Regions from separate parts of the Streptomyces sp. NPDC104309 genome, predicted to be linked through region 1. Evidence: riboswitches for the same ligand, from Rfam matches in the RefSeq annotation. Region 1 holds a riboswitch; the other holds the start of a gene.

Region 1 (8,450 bases):
GAGGGCCCCGACGGCGTTCCGGGCCTGCTGGTCTGCAGCGGCAGCGCGGAGGTGCCCGACCTGGCCGAGCGCGCCGACCTGCTGCTGAACGGCCCGGGAGGCGTCGTCGACTTCCTGGCGGCGCTGGCCGCACGGATCTGACGGCTCACTCCCGCCGCAGTGCGTCCAGCTGGTCCAGGAACCACTGCTGCGGGGGCAGGGCCACCGCGGCCGCGGCCAGCCGTTCCGTGCGCGCGGCCCGTTCGTCGTCGGCCATCGTCAGCGCCTCGTGCAGCGCCGCCGCCGTCGCGGACACGTCGTACGGGTTCACCACGACCGCGTCGCTGCCCAGCTCCTCGTACGCCCCCGCCTCCCGCGACAGCACCAGCGCGCAGCCGTGGTCGGAGACGACCGGGACCTCCTTGGCGACCAGGTTCATGCCGTCGCGGATCGGGTTGACGAGCGCCACGTCGGCCAGCCGGTACGCGGCGAGCGAGCGGGCGAAGTCGTCCTTGACGTGGAGCACGACCGGGGTCCAGCCCGCGGTGCCGTACACGGCGTTGATCTCGTCGGCGACCCGCTGCACCTCGGCCGTGTAGTCGCGGTAGACCGCCAGGTCCTGCCGCGAGGGGTAGGCGAAGGCGACGTGGACGACGCGCTCACGCCATTCGGGCCGCTCTTCGAGGAGCGCGCGGTAGGCGAACAGGCCGCGCACGATGTTCTTGGACAGTTCTGTTCGGTCCACTCGTACGATCGTCCTCCGCCCGGGGCCGACCTGCTCCCGCAGCGCCGCCATCCGCTCGTCCACATCCGCCTCGTGCGCGCGCCGGCGCAGGAAGTCCGCGTCCGCGCCCAGCCCGTGCACCCCGACCCTGGTCCGGCCGGTGCCGCCCAGGATCTCCGTACAGCAGCCGATGAACGCGTCCGCCCAGCGCCGGGTCAGGAAGGCCGCCCGGTCCGCGCCCAGGATGCCGTGCAGCAACTGCTCGGCGATGTCGTCGGGGAGCAGGCGGAAGTAGTCGACGGGCGCCCACGGGGTGTGCGAGAAGTGGCCGATCCGCAGGTCGGGGCGGAGCTCGCGGAGCATGCCGGGCACCAGCGCCAGGTGGTAGTCCTGCACCAGCACGGCCGCGCCCCGGCCCGCCTCCTCGGCGAGCGCTTCGGCGAAGGCCCGGTTGTAGGTCTCGAACGATGCCCACTGACGCCGGAACTCCGCGTCGAAGACCGGCTCCAGCGGGGTCTGGTAGAGCATGTGGTGGACGAACCAGAGCACCGAGTTCGCGATGCCGTTGTACGCGTCCGTGTACACGGTGGCGTCGATGTCGAGCATGCGGACGCCCTGCTCACCGACCCCGCGCCGGACCGCCTCCCGGTCCCCGTCACCGAGCGCGGCGCACACCCACAGCTTGTCCTTCACGGCGCTCAGCCCGGACACGAGCCCGCCGCCGCCCCGCTTCGCCTCCAGCGATCCGTCCGTGCCCAGGGTGTACGACACCGGGCCGCGGTTGGACGCGACGAGAACCTGCTCGGAGGGCTCGGCGGGCGGCTGGACCGAAGGCGCGGCGGAAGGCTCGACAGGGAGCCGGGCGGAGGGCCGGGCGGCGGACTGGGCTTCGTGCTCGGAGACCATGTTGCGGAATCTAGCCCGATCGCGAACCGCCCAAACGTGCGAAGTCAGGCAACGTCAGGCCGCGCGGCGCGAAACGTACTCCTCGATCTCGCGCATCGGCGGGCGCTCCTCGGTGTCCACCGGATGGGTGTGCGGTACGAAGCCGTCCTCGCCGCGCTCGAACTGGGTGAGCGAAGGCCGCACCAGGTGGCCGCGAGACAGCCGGAGCTGGGCGGTCCGGTAGATCGCCGCCGCCATCCGGCCGAGCGCCTGCCCGTCCTGGTGGCGGTGTTTACGGACCCCCACGTCCACCTGGGCCAGCGCGTCCAGACCCACCGTGTGCAGCGCGTCGACCAGGAGGCCCAGTTCCACTCCGTAACCGACGGGGAAGGGCAGCTGTTCGAGGAGTGAGCGGCGCGCCGCGTACTCGCCGCCCAGCGGCTGGACGAAGCCGGCCAGCTGCGGCCAGTGCAGATTGAGCAGCGGACGGGCCACCAGCTCGGTGACCCGGCCGCCCTGCCCCGCCGTGTCGCCGAGCGGGCGGTCGTACATCGCCTTGACGAACCGCACGTCCGGATCGGTCAGCAGCGGGCCGACGATGCCGGAGACGAAGTCGGCCGAGAATTCCTTCAGGTCTGCGTCGACGAAACAGACGATGTCACCGCCGGTCACCAGGAGCGACCGCCACAGCACCTCGCCCTTGCCGGGCACGGCCGGTATCCGCGGGAGTATGTCGTCCCGGTGCACCACTCGCGCACCGGCCTCCCGGGCCACCTTCGCCGTGGCGTCCGTGGAACCGGAATCGATCACCACGAGTTCGTCGACCAGCCGGACCTTCTCCATCAGCTCGCGCCGGATGGTCGCGACGATCTCGCCGACCGTCGCTTCCTCGTTCAGCGCGGGCAGTACGACACTCACGCTCCCGCGGCCCGGCTCCTTGGCGGCGAGGAGCCGGTCCAGCGGGCGGTCGGCGGCCGACCAGGAACGCCTGGCCAGCCAGCTTTCGACCTCTTCCAGCACGGTCGATACTCCCTGTATGTGATCCATCTCGCGGTTCGGACGACTATCTCAACTGTCCGGTGCTTCGGTTACAGTCTTGAACAACGCGGACGGCCGTCGCATGTCGGGGTCGGTCCGCCAATAAATGCCTGGATCGGAGATCCAGTGCCACAGCGCTCATCCAGAGGGACTGAGGGAACGGCCCGTTGAAGTCCCGGCAACCCTCCCGCCGGCCGCGAGGTCAGGTGGGGAAGGTGCCAATTCCGTCTCGTGGCGAAACGCGCCGCGAGGAAGATGAGGAGAAAGGGCCTCGCCTCCATGGCTGCGCAGACCGTTGCAGTAAGCACCAATTCTTCCACCGGCGCCGTCGACCTCGGCCCCGCCACTGCGCTTTCCTGCCGCGAATGCGGCGAGCGTTTCGAACTCGGCCCCCTTTTCGCCTGCGCGTCCTGTTTCGGGCCGCTCGAAGTGGCGTACGACCTGCCGAGCGGCTCCCCGGACGAGCTGAAGAAGCGCATCGAGGCCGGACCCGACAACATCTGGCGGTACGCGCCGCTGCTGCCGGTTCCCGCGAATGTCGCGGACAAGCCCAACATCAACCCCGGCTTCACCAAGCTGGTCAAGGCCGACAACCTCGCCCGTGAGCTGGGTGTCACCGGCGGTCTGTACGTCAAGGACGACTCCGGCAACCCGACGCACTCCTTCAAGGACCGCGTCGTCGCCATCGCCGTCGAGGCCGCCCGCGCCTTCGGTTTCACCACCCTCTCCTGCTCCTCCACCGGCAACCTCGCCGGTGCGGTGGGCGCCGCCGCCGCCCGCGCCGGCTTCCGTTCCTGCGTGTTCATCCCGCACGACCTGGAGCAGGGCAAGGTCGTCATGGCCGCGGTGTACGGCGGTGAGCTGGTCGGCATCGAGGGCAACTACGACGACGTCAACCGCTTCTGCTCGGAGCTCATCGGCGACCCGCTCGGCGAGGGCTGGGGCTTCGTCAACGTCAACCTGCGCCCGTACTACGGCGAGGGCTCCAAGACCCTGGCGTACGAGATCTGCGAGCAGCTCGGCTGGCGGCTGCCCGACCAGATCGTCATTCCGATCGCGTCCGGCTCGCAGCTCACGAAGATCGACAAGGGTCTTCAGGAGCTGATCAAGCTGGGCCTGGTCGAGGACAAGCCGTACAAGATCTTCGGCGCCCAGGCCGAGGGCTGCTCCCCGGTCTCCACCGCCTTCAAGGCAGGTCACGACGTCGTGCGGCCCCAGAAGCCGAACACCATCGCCAAGTCCCTGGCGATCGGCAACCCGGCCGACGGCCCGTACGTCCTGGACATCGCCCGCCGCACCGGCGGCGCGGTCGAGGACGTCGACGACGAGCAGGTCGTCGACGCGATCAAGCTGCTGGCGCGCACCGAGGGCATCTTCGCGGAGACGGCCGGCGGGGTGACGGTCGGCGTGACGAAGAAGCTGATCGAGGCCGGTCTGCTCGACCCGGCGCTGACCACCGTCGTCCTCAACACGGGCGACGGCCTCAAGACCCTGGACGCGGTGGCCGCCACCTCGCAGGCGACCGCGACGATCCGGCCGAGCCTGGACGCGTTCCGCGCCGCCGGCCTCGCCACCAGCTGACCACCCGAGACCGAAGGAAGGCACCCACCATGAGCGTCAAGGTCCGTATCCCCACCATCCTCCGCACCTACACGGGCGGCCAGGCCGAGGTCCCGGCCGAGGGCTCGACCCTCTCCCAGGTCATCGAGTCCCTGGAGCAGAACCACCCGGGCATCGCCGCCCGCGTCCTGGACGACCAGGGCAAGCTGCGCCGCTTCGTGAACGTGTACGTCAACGACGACGACGTGCGCTTCGAGGGCGGTCTGGAGACGGCGACGCCGGACGGCGCCGGAATCTCGATCATCCCGGCCGTCGCGGGCGGCTGCTGACCCTGCGTCCGACTGCACAGCGTTATCGGAATTGCCCCCTCTGCGAGAGAAGCGGAGGGGGCAATTCTGCATGGTTGAGCGCGGTACAGTGTGGGAAGTCCCCCGAGCTGCCCGTGCCGCCCGCATATGAGAATGCGCCGGGTCGCGACAAGATGCAGCCAAAGTGCTCGATCTCCTTGCGCCATAAGTCACTTTTGCCCGGCCCGACTTGCCCGGGAATCCCATGAATTCCACATATTCGGGCGTTCGGTGCTGCCCAGAATTCTCGTCCGATTGACCTGTTGCAGAGGGCAGTTGGGCAGATACATTCGGCCGCGGTCGACGCGTTCCGGCGCACGCACCCTCTCCTGTCGGAGGGTGAGTTCTGACCCGGGTCCGCGAAGTGCGGTCCTGCGCAAGGGCCAGTAATAGGGGAGTTAGGCATGGCTCAGGGCACCGTCAAGTGGTTCAACGCGGAGAAGGGGTACGGCTTCATCGCGGTCGACGGTGGTGCGGATGTTTTCGTCCACTACAGCGCGATCCAGATGGACGGGTACCGCACCCTTGAAGAGGGTCAGCGAGTTGAGTTCGAGATCTCGCAGGGCCAGAAGGGGCCGCAGGCGGACATGGTCAAGCTCGCCGTCGGCTGAGCTCGACGCGGTCGGCCAACGACACCGCTCACGCACGGAGGGCTCGTACCCCAGGGGTACGGGCCCTTCGCGCGTCCGCGTCCGGCCCCTTCGCGCGTCGGTGTCCGGGCCTTCTGCGCGTCCGCGTCCGGCCCCTCCGCGCGTCGGTGTCCGGGCCCTCCGTGCGGGGTCGTCGTTGTCCACATTCCGAGGGGGACGCTTGCACTCTCGGGGGTCGAGTGCTAATCATTGGCGTTAGCACTCTCCAGGTGAGAGTGACAGAACTTGGACCGGGCCGGTGAGGCCCGCAGGTCCGGTGGGGCAAGGAACCACCGGTCACGCAGGCCGTCCGTCGCGGGCGCCACTCGGTCCGGAGAAATCCACCCCTGTCCGGGAGGACCACTTCACATGGCCAAGATCATCGCGTTCGACGAGGAGGCCCGGCGCGGTCTCGAGCGCGGCATGAACCAGCTCGCCGACGCCGTCAAGGTCACCCTTGGCCCCAAGGGTCGCAACGTCGTCCTTGAGAAGAAGTGGGGCGCCCCCACGATCACCAACGATGGTGTTTCCATCGCCAAGGAGATCGAGCTGGAGGACCCGTACGAGAAGATCGGTGCGGAGCTGGTCAAGGAGGTCGCCAAGAAGACGGACGACGTCGCCGGCGACGGTACGACCACCGCCACCGTTCTCGCCCAGGCTCTCGTCCGCGAGGGCCTTCGCAACGTCGCCGCGGGTGCCAACCCGATGGCCCTCAAGCGGGGTATCGAGAAGGCCGTCGAGGCCGTCTCCGCCGCCCTCCTGGAGCAGGCCAAGGACGTGGAGACCAAGGAGCAGATCGCTTCGACCGCCTCCATCTCCGCCGCCGACACCCAGATCGGCGAGCTCATCGCCGAGGCCATGGACAAGGTCGGCAAGGAAGGCGTCATCACCGTCGAGGAGTCCCAGACCTTCGGTCTGGAGCTGGAGCTCACCGAGGGTATGCGCTTCGACAAGGGCTACATCTCGGCGTACTTCGCCACCGACATGGAGCGCATGGAGTCGTCCCTCGACGACCCGTACATCCTGATCGTCAACTCCAAGGTCAGCAACGTGAAGGACCTCCTTCCGCTGCTGGAGAAGGTCATGCAGTCCGGCAAGCCGCTGCTGATCATCGCCGAGGACGTCGAGGGCGAGGCCCTGTCGACCCTGGTCGTCAACAAGATCCGTGGCACCTTCAAGTCCGTCGCCGTCAAGGCCCCGGGCTTCGGTGACCGCCGCAAGGCCATGCTCGGCGACATCGCCATCCTCACCGGTGGCACCGTCATCTCCGAGGAGGTCGGCCTCAAGCTGGAGAACGCCGGTCTCGACCTGCTCGGCCGCGCCCGCAAGGTCGTCATCACCAAGGACGAGACCACGATCGTCGACGGTGCCGGTGACAGCGACCAGGTCCAGGGTCGCGTCAACCAGATCCGCGCCGAGATCGAGAACTCCGACTCGGACTACGACCGCGAGAAGCTCCAGGAGCGCCTCGCGAAGCTGGCCGGCGGCGTGGCCGTCATCAAGGCCGGTGCCGCGACCGAGGTCGAGCTCAAGGAGCGCAAGCACCGCATCGAGGACGCGGTGCGCAACGCCAAGGCCGCCGTCGAGGAGGGCATCGTCGCCGGTGGTGGCGTGGCTCTGCTCCAGGCCTCGGCCGTCTTCGAGAAGCTGGAGCTCTCGGGTGACGAGGCGACCGGCGCCAACGCCGTCAAGCTGGCGCTGGAGGCCCCGCTGAAGCAGATCGCCGTCAACGGTGGTCTTGAGGGCGGCGTCGTCGTCGAGAAGGTGCGCAACCTGGCCGTCGGCCACGGTCTGAACGCCGCGACCGGCGAGTACGTCGACATGATCGCCGAGGGCATTCTCGACCCGGCGAAGGTCACGCGCTCCGCCCTGCAGAACGCCGCGTCCATCGCCGCGCTGTTCCTCACCACCGAGGCCGTCATCGCCGACAAGCCGGAGAAGGCCGGCGCGGCCGCTCCGGGCGGCATGCCGGGCGGTGACATGGACTTCTGATCCTGACGGATCGGTAGTTCCCGCACAGCTTTGCCGTATCGGCCCCCAGGGATTCGTCCCTGGGGGCCGATGTCGTTCCCCGGGCGCCGGGCCGCACGTGCGGTGCCCGCGGGCCGGGGGAGCGATCACTCGGGTGAGCGACGCGGAATCGGTCAACTGGAATGGCGACAGCCCTAGTTCGCCGTGCCTGCCGTCGACGGCCAATACCGGCAAACCCGAATTCAAGCCGTTTCTTCCTATGAGTCGCATTGAATACGACACGGGGTGTGAGTCATCGTTTTTGCGGGTTAGTAGGTATCGGACAGCTGGCCTGAGCTCCGGTACACGCACTGTCCGGACGGTCTGCTCGGGCCGTCCTTCTCCCGCACCGCACACACCGAGAGGTGACTCATGCCTGTCTCCACCACGCCCGGAACCCAGTGGGCCGACTCGTACACGAACCTGAACGGCCAGCTCTACAGCGAGCCGGTGCCGTTCCGGCACGCCGACGGCCGCATCGGCTGGGTGCATTTCACGCACGACGGCTCGCTGTGGTTCAAGGAAGAGCTGCGCAGCGGCGGTATCGGCGGCTGGACGAAGATCGAGAACACTTCGGGCGGCAAGGAGTTCCCCGTCACGGTGACCGGCGGCGACGGCCGCGTGCGCATCTATTACTACACGGACGACGGCAGTCTGTACGGGGTCAACCAGACGGTCATCAACGGCAGCACGTACAGTCGCCCCTTCAAGATCGGCGACGGCTGCGCCCGCTATCCCGCCGCCTGCCTGTCCGCGGACGGCAGGACCAACATCTTCTACAACAACGCGAGCGGCGAGGTCTTCCACGTCCGCCACGCCTCGGGCGTCTCCGGCAACTACACCACACCCGTCAAGATCGGCGGCAGCGTCGAACTCAACCTCCGCGGCCTCGGTGCGGCCCTCGACGGCTCGGGCCGTATCGTCCTCGGAGCCAAGGGCAAGCAGAACAGCCTGTACGTGCTCCAGCAGCAGTACGCCGACTCCGGCGTGTGGACCACCGACCAGGAACGGGCCACCAACGTCGTCTCGGGCATCACCGCCGTCGGTGACGCCGCCGACCGGGTCTTCCTCTTCTACCGGTCCAACGACAACCACAGCGTCTACTTCGTCGCCCAGGACGCCACGTACATCGGCCTGCGCGCGCCGCGGAGCATCGGCGGACAGGTCAAGGGCGACGTGCATGCCGCCCTGGCGCAGGACAACCGCATCAACGTCGTCACCCACGGCTACAACGAAGACGCCCTGTGGGTGTCCGTGCAGAGCACCCAGCTCAGCCTC
Region 2 (8,450 bases), on a different contig from region 1:
GGATCCGCGGCGGGCCTCAGAGCCTGTCGGGTGGCCTTCGATCGGACAGCGGACGCGGTCTGGTGCGTGCGTGCCAGGGCGTGACCGCCCGATCAGAGGTCACCCGACAGGCTCTCAGGCGTCCGCGCAGAGCCTGTTGCGCAGCAGGGCGGCCAGGGCGTCCGCGAACTCGACCGGTTCGACCGGCAGGGTCACCGCGGCGTCCGCCCGGCTCCACGTGGCCAGCCAGGCATCCTGCGGGCGCCCGATCAGCAGCAGTACGGGCGGGCAGTGGAAGATCTCGTCCTTGATCTGCCGGCAGACGCCCATACCGCCCGCGGGCGCCGTCTCGCCGTCCAGCACGCAGACATCGATGCCGCCGTTGTCCAGTGCCTCCAGGACGGCGGGCAGGGTGGCGCACTCGAAGAACTCCACCGGCGGCACGTCGGCAGCTGGCCTGCGCCCGGCTGCCAGCCTCACCTGCTCACGGGTGTTGGCGTCGTCGCTGTAGACCAGGACCGTGGCGGTCGGCTGCATTGTTCCTCCGTGACATCTGTGTCTTCGGGGCTTTCCGGGCATGAACCGATGCGCGGATCGTACTCCGCCCGATGGCCTGTCAGCACCGCCCGGGACAGCGGATTCATGGGCCGTTCGGGGAGGGCACACCCTGTTGACACACCGAACGGCACCCCCCGGAGTGAGGGCGGGATAAGGGACCGACATAATGTCGGTCGTGGCGACAGCAACGACAGTAGAAACCGGGCACGCGCACCCGTCGGTCAATCGACCGAACCTCACCAGCGTCGGAACCATCATCTGGTTGAGTTCCGAGCTGATGTTCTTCGCGGCCCTCTTCGCGATGTACTTCACCCTGCGATCGGTGATGGGACCGGACCACTGGAAGGAAATGGCTTCGGCCCTGAACTTCCCGTTCTCCGCGACGAACACCACGATCCTGGTGCTCTCCTCACTCACCTGCCAGCTCGGCGTCTTCGCCGCGGAGCGGGGCGATGTGAAGAAGCTCCGTACCTGGTTCGTGATCACTTTCGTGATGGGTGCGATCTTCATCGGAGGCCAGGTCTTCGAGTACACCGAGCTGGTGAAGAAGGACGGCCTCTCGCTGTCCTCCGACCCGTACGGCTCGGTGTTCTACCTGACGACCGGCTTCCACGGGCTGCACGTGACAGGCGGGCTCATCGCCTTCCTGCTCGTTCTGGGCAGGACGTACGCAGCCAAGAGGTTCACCCACGAACAGGCCACCGCCGCCATCGTCGTGTCCTATTACTGGCACTTCGTCGATGTCGTGTGGATCGGCCTCTTCGCCACGATCTACATGATCAAGTAACCGGGCTCGAACCCGAACCACATCCAGCATCGACGCAGAAGATCCTGACACCGGGGTAATCCGTGAAAAAGCTCTCCGCACGACGACGCCATCCGTTGGCGGCGGTCGTCGTACTACTCCTCGCGCTGGCGGCCACTGGGGGGCTGTACGCCGCGTTTGCGCCCGCGAGTAAGGCGCAGGCCGACGACACCGCCCAGTCCCTTGCCATCGACGAGGGCAAGAAGCTGTACTCCGTCGGTTGCGCCAGCTGCCACGGGACCGGCGGTCAGGGCACCACCGACGGGCCGAGCCTGGTCGGCGTGGGCTCCGCCGCCGTGGACTTCCAGGTCGGTACGGGACGCATGCCGGCGCAGCAGCCGGGTGCCCAGGTACCGAAGAAGAAGGTCATCTACAACCAGGCCGAGATCGACCAGCTCGCGGCATACGTCGCGTCGCTGGGCGCCGGTCCGATCGTTCCGACCAAGAGCCAGGTCAGCCCTGACGGCGCGGACATCGCCAAGGGTGGCGAACTGTTCCGCACCAACTGCGCGCAGTGCCACAACTTCACCGGCCAGGGTGGTGCGCTGACGAACGGCAAGTACGCGCCCAGCCTCGAAGGCGTGAGCCCGAAGCACCTCTACGAGGCCATGCAGACCGGTCCGCAGAGCATGCCGTCCTTCCCGGACACGACGATGCCCGAGCAGCAGAAGCGGGACATCATCGCGTACGTGCAGACCGTGAACGGCGCCCAGACCGAGAACCCGGGCGGTCTCACGCTGGGCGGCCTGGGGCCGGTCAGCGAGGGCCTGTTCGCCTGGATCTTCGGACTCGGCGCACTGATCGCAGTTGCCATTTGGGTCGCGGCCCACACCGCTAAGGCCAAGAAGTCATGAGTAGCCAAGAGATTCCAGACGAGAACCTGCCTGCTGAGCAGGGCACCGCGCACGGCGCGGTAGAGGTCGCGGACGACCCGTTCGCCGACCCGGGGCTGCCGGCCCACAAGCCGCGCATCCAGGACATCGACGAACAGGCCGCGAAGCGCTCCGAGCGCGCCGTCGCGTTCATGTTCACGCTGTCCATGCTGGCGACGGTCGGCTTCATCGCCTCGTACGTCATCTTCCCGGTCGACAAGATCGTGTACATCTGGCCCTTCGGCCATGTGAGCGCGCTCAACTTCTCCCTGGGCCTGACCCTGGGCGTGGCCCTCTTCGCGATCGGCGCGGGTGCCGTCCACTGGGCGCGCACCCTGATGTCCGACGTGGAGGTCGCCGACGACCGGCACGCCATCGAGGCCACGCCCGAGGTCAAGGCGAAGGTTCTCGCCGACTTCGCGGCAGGTGCCGAGGAGTCCGCGTTCGGCCGGCGCAAGCTGATCCGCAACACCATGTTCGGCGCGCTGGCCCTGGTGCCGCTCTCCGGTGTGGTGCTGCTGCGCGACCTCGGTCCGCTGCCGGAGAAGAAGCTCCGCAACACCCTGTGGGCCAAGGGCAAGCAGCTCATCAACATGAACACGATGGAGCCGCTGCGTCCCGAGGACGTCGCCGTCGGTTCGCTGACCTTCGCCATGCCCGAGGGCCTGTCGGAGGAGGCGGAGGACTTCCAGAACCAGATCGCCAAGGCCGCGTTGATGATCATCCGCATCGAGCCGAAGAACATCAAGGACAAGCGCGAGCGCGAGTGGGCCCACGAGGGCATCGTGGCCTTCTCCAAGATCTGCACGCACGTCGGCTGCCCGATCAGCCTGTACGAGCAGCAGACGCACCACGTGCTCTGCCCGTGCCACCAGTCCACCTTCGACCTCTCCGACGGCGCCCGCGTCATCTTCGGTCCGGCCGGTCACGCCCTTCCGCAGCTGCGGATCGGTGTGAACAGCGAGGGCAACCTCGAGGCGCTCGGTGACTTCGAAGAGCCCGTCGGTCCTGCATTCTGGGAGCGCGGATGAGTACTGCGACCACGAACACACCCGGTGCCGCGGCACCGGGCAATCGCAAGGCGCCCGCCGGTGAGCGGGTGGCCGACTGGGCGGACGGCCGGCTCGGGATCTACTCCCTGGCCAAGTCCAACATGCGCAAGATCTTCCCGGACCACTGGTCCTTCATGCTCGGTGAGATCGCCCTCTACAGCTTCATCATCATCATCCTCACGGGTGTGTATCTGACGCTGTTCTTCCACCCGAGCATGAACGAAGTCGTGTACCACGGCTCGTACGAGCCGATGCAGGGCATCCGGATGTCCGAGGCCTACGCCTCGACGCTGGACATCAGCTTCGACGTCCGCGGTGGTCTGCTGGTCCGGCAGATCCACCACTGGGCCGCGCTGATCTTCCTGGCCGGCATGTTCGTGCACATGATGCGCGTGTTCTTCACGGGTGCGTTCCGCAAGCCGCGTGAGATCAACTGGCTGTTCGGCTTCCTGCTGTTCGTGCTGGGTATGTTCACCGGCTTCACCGGCTACTCGCTCCCGGACGACCTGCTCTCCGGTACGGGTGTCCGCTTCACCCAGGGCGCGATCCTGTCGACGCCGATCGTCGGCACGTACATCTCGATGTTCCTGTTCGGCGGAGAGTTCCCCGGTCACGACTTCGTCGCCCGGTTCTACTCGATCCACATCCTGCTGCTGCCGGGCATCATGCTCGGCCTGCTGGTGGCGCACCTGATCCTGGTCTTCTACCACAAGCACACGCAGTTCGCGGGTCCGGGCCGCACCAACAAGAACGTCGTCGGTATGCCGCTGCTGCCGGTGTACATGGCGAAGGCCGGTGGCTTCTTCTTCCTGGTCTTCGGCATCATCGCCATCATCGCGGCCATCGCCTCGATCAACCCGATCTGGGCCATCGGCCCGTATCGCCCGGACCAGGTGTCCACCGGCGCCCAGCCCGACTGGTACATGGGCTTCGCCGAGGGTCTGATCCGAGTGATGCCTGGCTGGGAGATCAACCTCTGGGGTCACACGCTCGTCCTGGGTGTGTTCATCCCGCTGATGGCCTTCGGACTGGTGCTCGCGATCATCGCGGTCTACCCGTTCGTCGAGTCCTGGGTCACCGGGGACAAGCGCGAGCACCACATCCTGGACCGCCCGCGCAACGCTCCGACCCGGACGGCCTTCGGCGTCGCCTGGATCACCGAGTACGTCATCGTCTTCATCGGCGGTGGCAACGACCTGTGGGCCACGCACTTCCACCTGTCGCTGAACGCCATCTCCTGGTTCGTCCGGATCTTCATCTTCGTCGGACCGGTCATCGCGTTCATCGCCACCCGGCGGATCTGCCTCGGCCTCCAGCGGCGCGACAAGGAGAAGGTGCTGCACGGACGCGAGTCCGGCATCATCAAGCGCCTGCCGCACGGTGAGTTCGTCGAGATCCACGAGCCGCTCGGCCCCGAGCAGATGCACACGCTCACCGCGCACGAGCAGTACAAGCCGGTCGAGATCGGCCCGACGGTCGACGAGAACGGTGTCGAGCGCAAGGTGCCCGCTCTGACGAAGCTGCGGGCCAGGCTCAGCAAGGGCTACTACGGCGAGGACAACCAGATCGCCAAGCCCACCGTCGAGGAGTACAAGGAGATCACCAGCGGCCACGGTCACCACTGATCGCCTGAACTGATCGCCACAGCAGGAGCCCCGTCCATCCGATGGACGGGGCTCTTCGCTGTCCGTGGCGCTCGATAGGGTGGGCTTACCCCTTTTTTCGGCTGTGGACCCCAGGAGCGGACCATGAACGTTGTGACCCCGGTCGGCGGCGACAGCGTGGCGGACCGCTCCTGGCCCGGCCTGCTGAACCCCCTGCTGCGCGGCGAGGACCTGACCGCGGACGACACCGCGTGGGCGATGGACCGCATCATGAGCGGCGAGGCGAGCGATGTGCAGATCGCCGGTTTCGCGGTGGCCCTGCGCGCCAAGGGTGAGACGGTCGACGAGGTGTCGGGCCTGGTGCGCGCGATGTACGAGCACGCCCACACCATCCACGTACCCGGTCGTACGGTCGACATCGTCGGCACCGGCGGCGACCTCGCCAAGACGGTCAACATCTCCACGATGTCGGCGATCGTCATCGCGGGCACCGGCGCCAAGGTCGTCAAGCACGGCAACCGGGCCTCCTCGTCGGCGAGCGGTTCCTCCGACGTGCTGGAGAAGCTCGGCGTCAACCTGGAGCTCAGCGCGCAGCGGGTCGTCGAGGTCGCCGAGGAAGCGGGCATCACCCTCTGCTTCGCGGTGAAGTTCCACCCCGCCCTGCGCTATGCGGCCAGGGCCCGCAAGGAGCTCGGTGCCCCGACGACGTTCAACATCCTGGGGCCGCTCACCAACCCGGCGAAGGTGCGCGCCCAGGCCATCGGCGTCGCCGACCTGCGCATGGCGCCCATCGTCGCCGGTGTCCTCGCCGAGCGCGGCAATTCGTCGCTGGTCTTCCGCGGTGACGACGGCCTGGACGAGCTGACGACGACCGCGACCTCGCGGGTCTGGGTGGTCCGGGACGGATCGGTGCGCGAGGAGGCGTTCGACCCGCGCGACGTCGGCCTGGAGCTGGTGCCGCCACAGGCGCTGCTCGGCGCCGACGCCTCGTACAACGCGGATGTGGCCCGCCGGGTGCTGGCCGGCGAGCAAGGGCCCGTACGGGAGGCCGTGCTGCTCAACTCGGCCGCGGCGCTGGTCGCGCTGGACCCGACGGGCGGCACGCTGAACGAGCAGATCGCCGCCGGGATCGAGAAGGCCGCGGAGTCCATCGACTCGGGAGCGGCCCGGCAGGCGCTGGAGCGCTGGGTGGCGGTCAGCAACGCCTGAGCGGACGGCATGTGACGCGGGGCGCGGTCCGGATCCTGGACCGCGCCTTGCGCGTTCTCCCGCGTATGGCAAGATGCTGGACAGGTCATGAGTGACAGCGACTACGGCCCCGGCCCGCTGTCCGGCAACCCTCCGTCCGTGGCGGGGTGCCCCGGGTGAAGACCAGGCCGTAGGCAGCGAGGTCTGCGGCAAGCGCGGGCCCCTCGGCATCTGTGAATGCCAACCCCCGGGGTCCTGGTCCCTAGGGAGTCTCTTGTGAGCACGCGAATGCGATAGGGCTTCTCAGCCCTCCTCCGCACCCCCTTTTCACTTTCCGCTGCGCTGCCGCGTATCCGTCGGCGCATGCAATTCGCCTGCCTGTTACGGGAGTTCGCCATGTCTGTCTTCACCGCTGCCGCCGACCAGTCGCTTTGTACCCCGCTGCCGGTTCTGGGCAAGGATGTAACGGTTCCGCTGGTAACGGGCGGTGAAGTCGCGTATGCCGCTCTCGACTACGCCGCCAGCGCCCCGGCCCTGCAGCGGGTCTGGGACGACGTCGCCGCGTACGCCCCGTACTACGGCAGCGTCCACCGCGGCGCCGGGTATCTCTCGCAGCTCTCCACGGATCTCTTCGAGAACAGCCGCGCGACCGTCGCGGAGTTCCTCGGCTGCCGCGCCGACGACCAGGTGATCTTCACCCGCTCGACCACCGACTCCCTCAATCTGCTGGCCGCCGTCGTGCCCGCCGACTGCGAGGTCTTCGTCTACGAGACCGAGCACCACGCCTCGCTGCTGCCGTGGCGTGACGCCCGGGTGACCTACCTCAACGCTCCGCGCACGCCCGCCCAGGCGGTCGAGACGCTGGAGCGGGCGCTCGCCGACCGTGAGCCCTACGGCCCCGCGCTGGTCTGCGTGACCGGTGCCTCCAACGTCACCGGTGAGCTGTGGCCGGTCAAGGAGCTGGCCGCCGCCGCGCACGCGCACGGCGCCCGGATCGTGCTGGACGCCGCGCAGCTCGCCCCGCACCACCCCGTCGACATCGCCGAGCTGGACGTCGACTGGGTGGCCTTCTCCGGACACAAGCTCTACGCGCCGTTCGGCTCGGGTGTGCTCGCGGGCCGGGCCGACTGGCTGCAGGACGCCGAGCCGTACCTGGCCGGCGGCGGCGCCTCCCGCAAGGTCGCCCGCCGTACCGACGGAGGGGTGGATGTCGAGTGGCACTCCACCGCGGCCCGCCACGAGGCCGGTTCCCCCAACGTCATCGGCGTGTACTCCATCGCCTCCGCCTGCAAGGCGCTCACCGAGGCGGGCTTCGACAAGCTCGTCGCCCGGGAGCAGCACCTCGTCGCCGCGGTCCGGGCCGGTCTCGCCGACGTCCCCGAGGTCAAGGTGCTCTCGCTGTTCGGCGACGACGCCCCGCGGGTCGGCGTGATCTCGTTCGTGGTGGAGGGATGGAACAGCTCGCACTTCGCCGCCGCACTCTCCGCCGAGTACGGCATCGGGGTCCGCGACGGCCTGTTCTGCGCCCATCCGCTGGTCCGCACCCTGCTCGGCAGCGACCCGCAGGAGGTCGGCGAGTGCGGCGCGCCGGAGACCGAGCCGGGCGAGCTCCCCCTGAACGCGATCCGGGTGAGCTTCGGCGCCGGGACGCCGGACGAGCACATCGAGCGCTTCGTCCGCGCGGTCGGGGAACTGGTGCGCAAGGGCGCTCAGTGGAAGTACCGCACCGAGGGCGGCCGCTGCGTCCCGGACCGGGGAGCGGCGCAGCTCTGACGGGTGCGTCACGCTTCGGCGGGGGACGGGCAGCCGAGTGGCCCGTCCCCCGCCGAAGCGTGACGCCGTAACAGGGGGTGTCTAGGCGTCGAGGCCGATGGCGAAGGCGGCCTCCAGGTCATGCTGCGAGTACGTACGGAAGGCCACGTGCGTGTCGGTGGCCTCGACGCCGGGGATCTTGCTGATCCGGCCGGGGATGACGTCCGCCAGGTTGTCGTGCTTGGCCACCCGGACCATGGCGATCAGGTCGTACGTACCGGTGACCGAGAAGACCTCGCTGACGCTGTCCAGCGCGGCGATGGCCTCGGCGATCTCGGGAATCCGGTCCACGCTGGTTTTGATGAGCACGATCGCGGTGATCACGGCTGGCTTTCTCCCTCGGTGGCCGTGGCTGGAGTCTTCACTCTATCCGTACGCCGATAACGTCCCCAGGCGTAGAGGAAGCCGAGGGCGAAGCCGACCACATGGGCCAGATAGGCCACACCGGGCCCTCCGCTGCCCGCGCTCTGGACCGCCAGCCACTGCAGGACGAACCAGAAGATCAGCACGATCCAGGCGGGGAAGCGCAGCGGCAGGAAGAAGAGGAACGGGAACAGGCTGGTGACCCGGGCCCTGGGGA

The links. Region 1 has a riboswitch for S-adenosylmethionine ahead of thrC (threonine synthase). Riboswitches for the same ligand answer to the same signal wherever they lie in the genome.
Region 2: another riboswitch for S-adenosylmethionine. It lies ahead of ACZ68L_RS35975 (aminotransferase class V-fold PLP-dependent enzyme); the one in region 1 lies ahead of thrC (threonine synthase).

The regions. Positions count from the first base shown of each region.
Region 1 is NZ_JBVJMV010000018.1:165,002-173,451, forward strand. It holds gene otsB (trehalose-phosphatase) at 1-141, shown strand, start outside; gene ACZ68L_RS25925 (alpha,alpha-trehalose-phosphate synthase (UDP-forming)) at 146-1,609, opposite strand; gene ACZ68L_RS25930 (glucosyl-3-phosphoglycerate synthase) at 1,664-2,608, opposite strand; SAM riboswitch class I at 2,762-2,888, shown strand; gene thrC (threonine synthase) at 2,906-4,207, shown strand; gene ACZ68L_RS25940 (MoaD/ThiS family protein) at 4,237-4,515, shown strand; gene ACZ68L_RS25945 (cold-shock protein) at 4,938-5,144, shown strand; gene groL (chaperonin GroEL) at 5,532-7,154, shown strand; gene ACZ68L_RS25955 (DUF8189 domain-containing protein) at 7,545-8,450, shown strand, end outside.
Region 2 is NZ_JBVJMV010000038.1:11,294-19,743, reverse strand. It holds gene ACZ68L_RS36005 (hypothetical protein) at 115-516, opposite strand; gene ctaE (aa3-type cytochrome oxidase subunit III) at 704-1,324, shown strand; gene qcrC (cytochrome bc1 complex diheme cytochrome c subunit) at 1,387-2,196, shown strand; gene qcrA (cytochrome bc1 complex Rieske iron-sulfur subunit) at 2,193-3,245, shown strand; gene qcrB (cytochrome bc1 complex cytochrome b subunit) at 3,242-4,891, shown strand; gene trpD (anthranilate phosphoribosyltransferase) at 5,015-6,079, shown strand; SAM riboswitch class IV at 6,163-6,280, shown strand; gene ACZ68L_RS35975 (aminotransferase class V-fold PLP-dependent enzyme) at 6,455-7,831, shown strand; gene ACZ68L_RS35970 (Lrp/AsnC family transcriptional regulator) at 7,913-8,194, opposite strand; gene ACZ68L_RS35965 (rhomboid family intramembrane serine protease) at 8,191-8,450, opposite strand, start outside.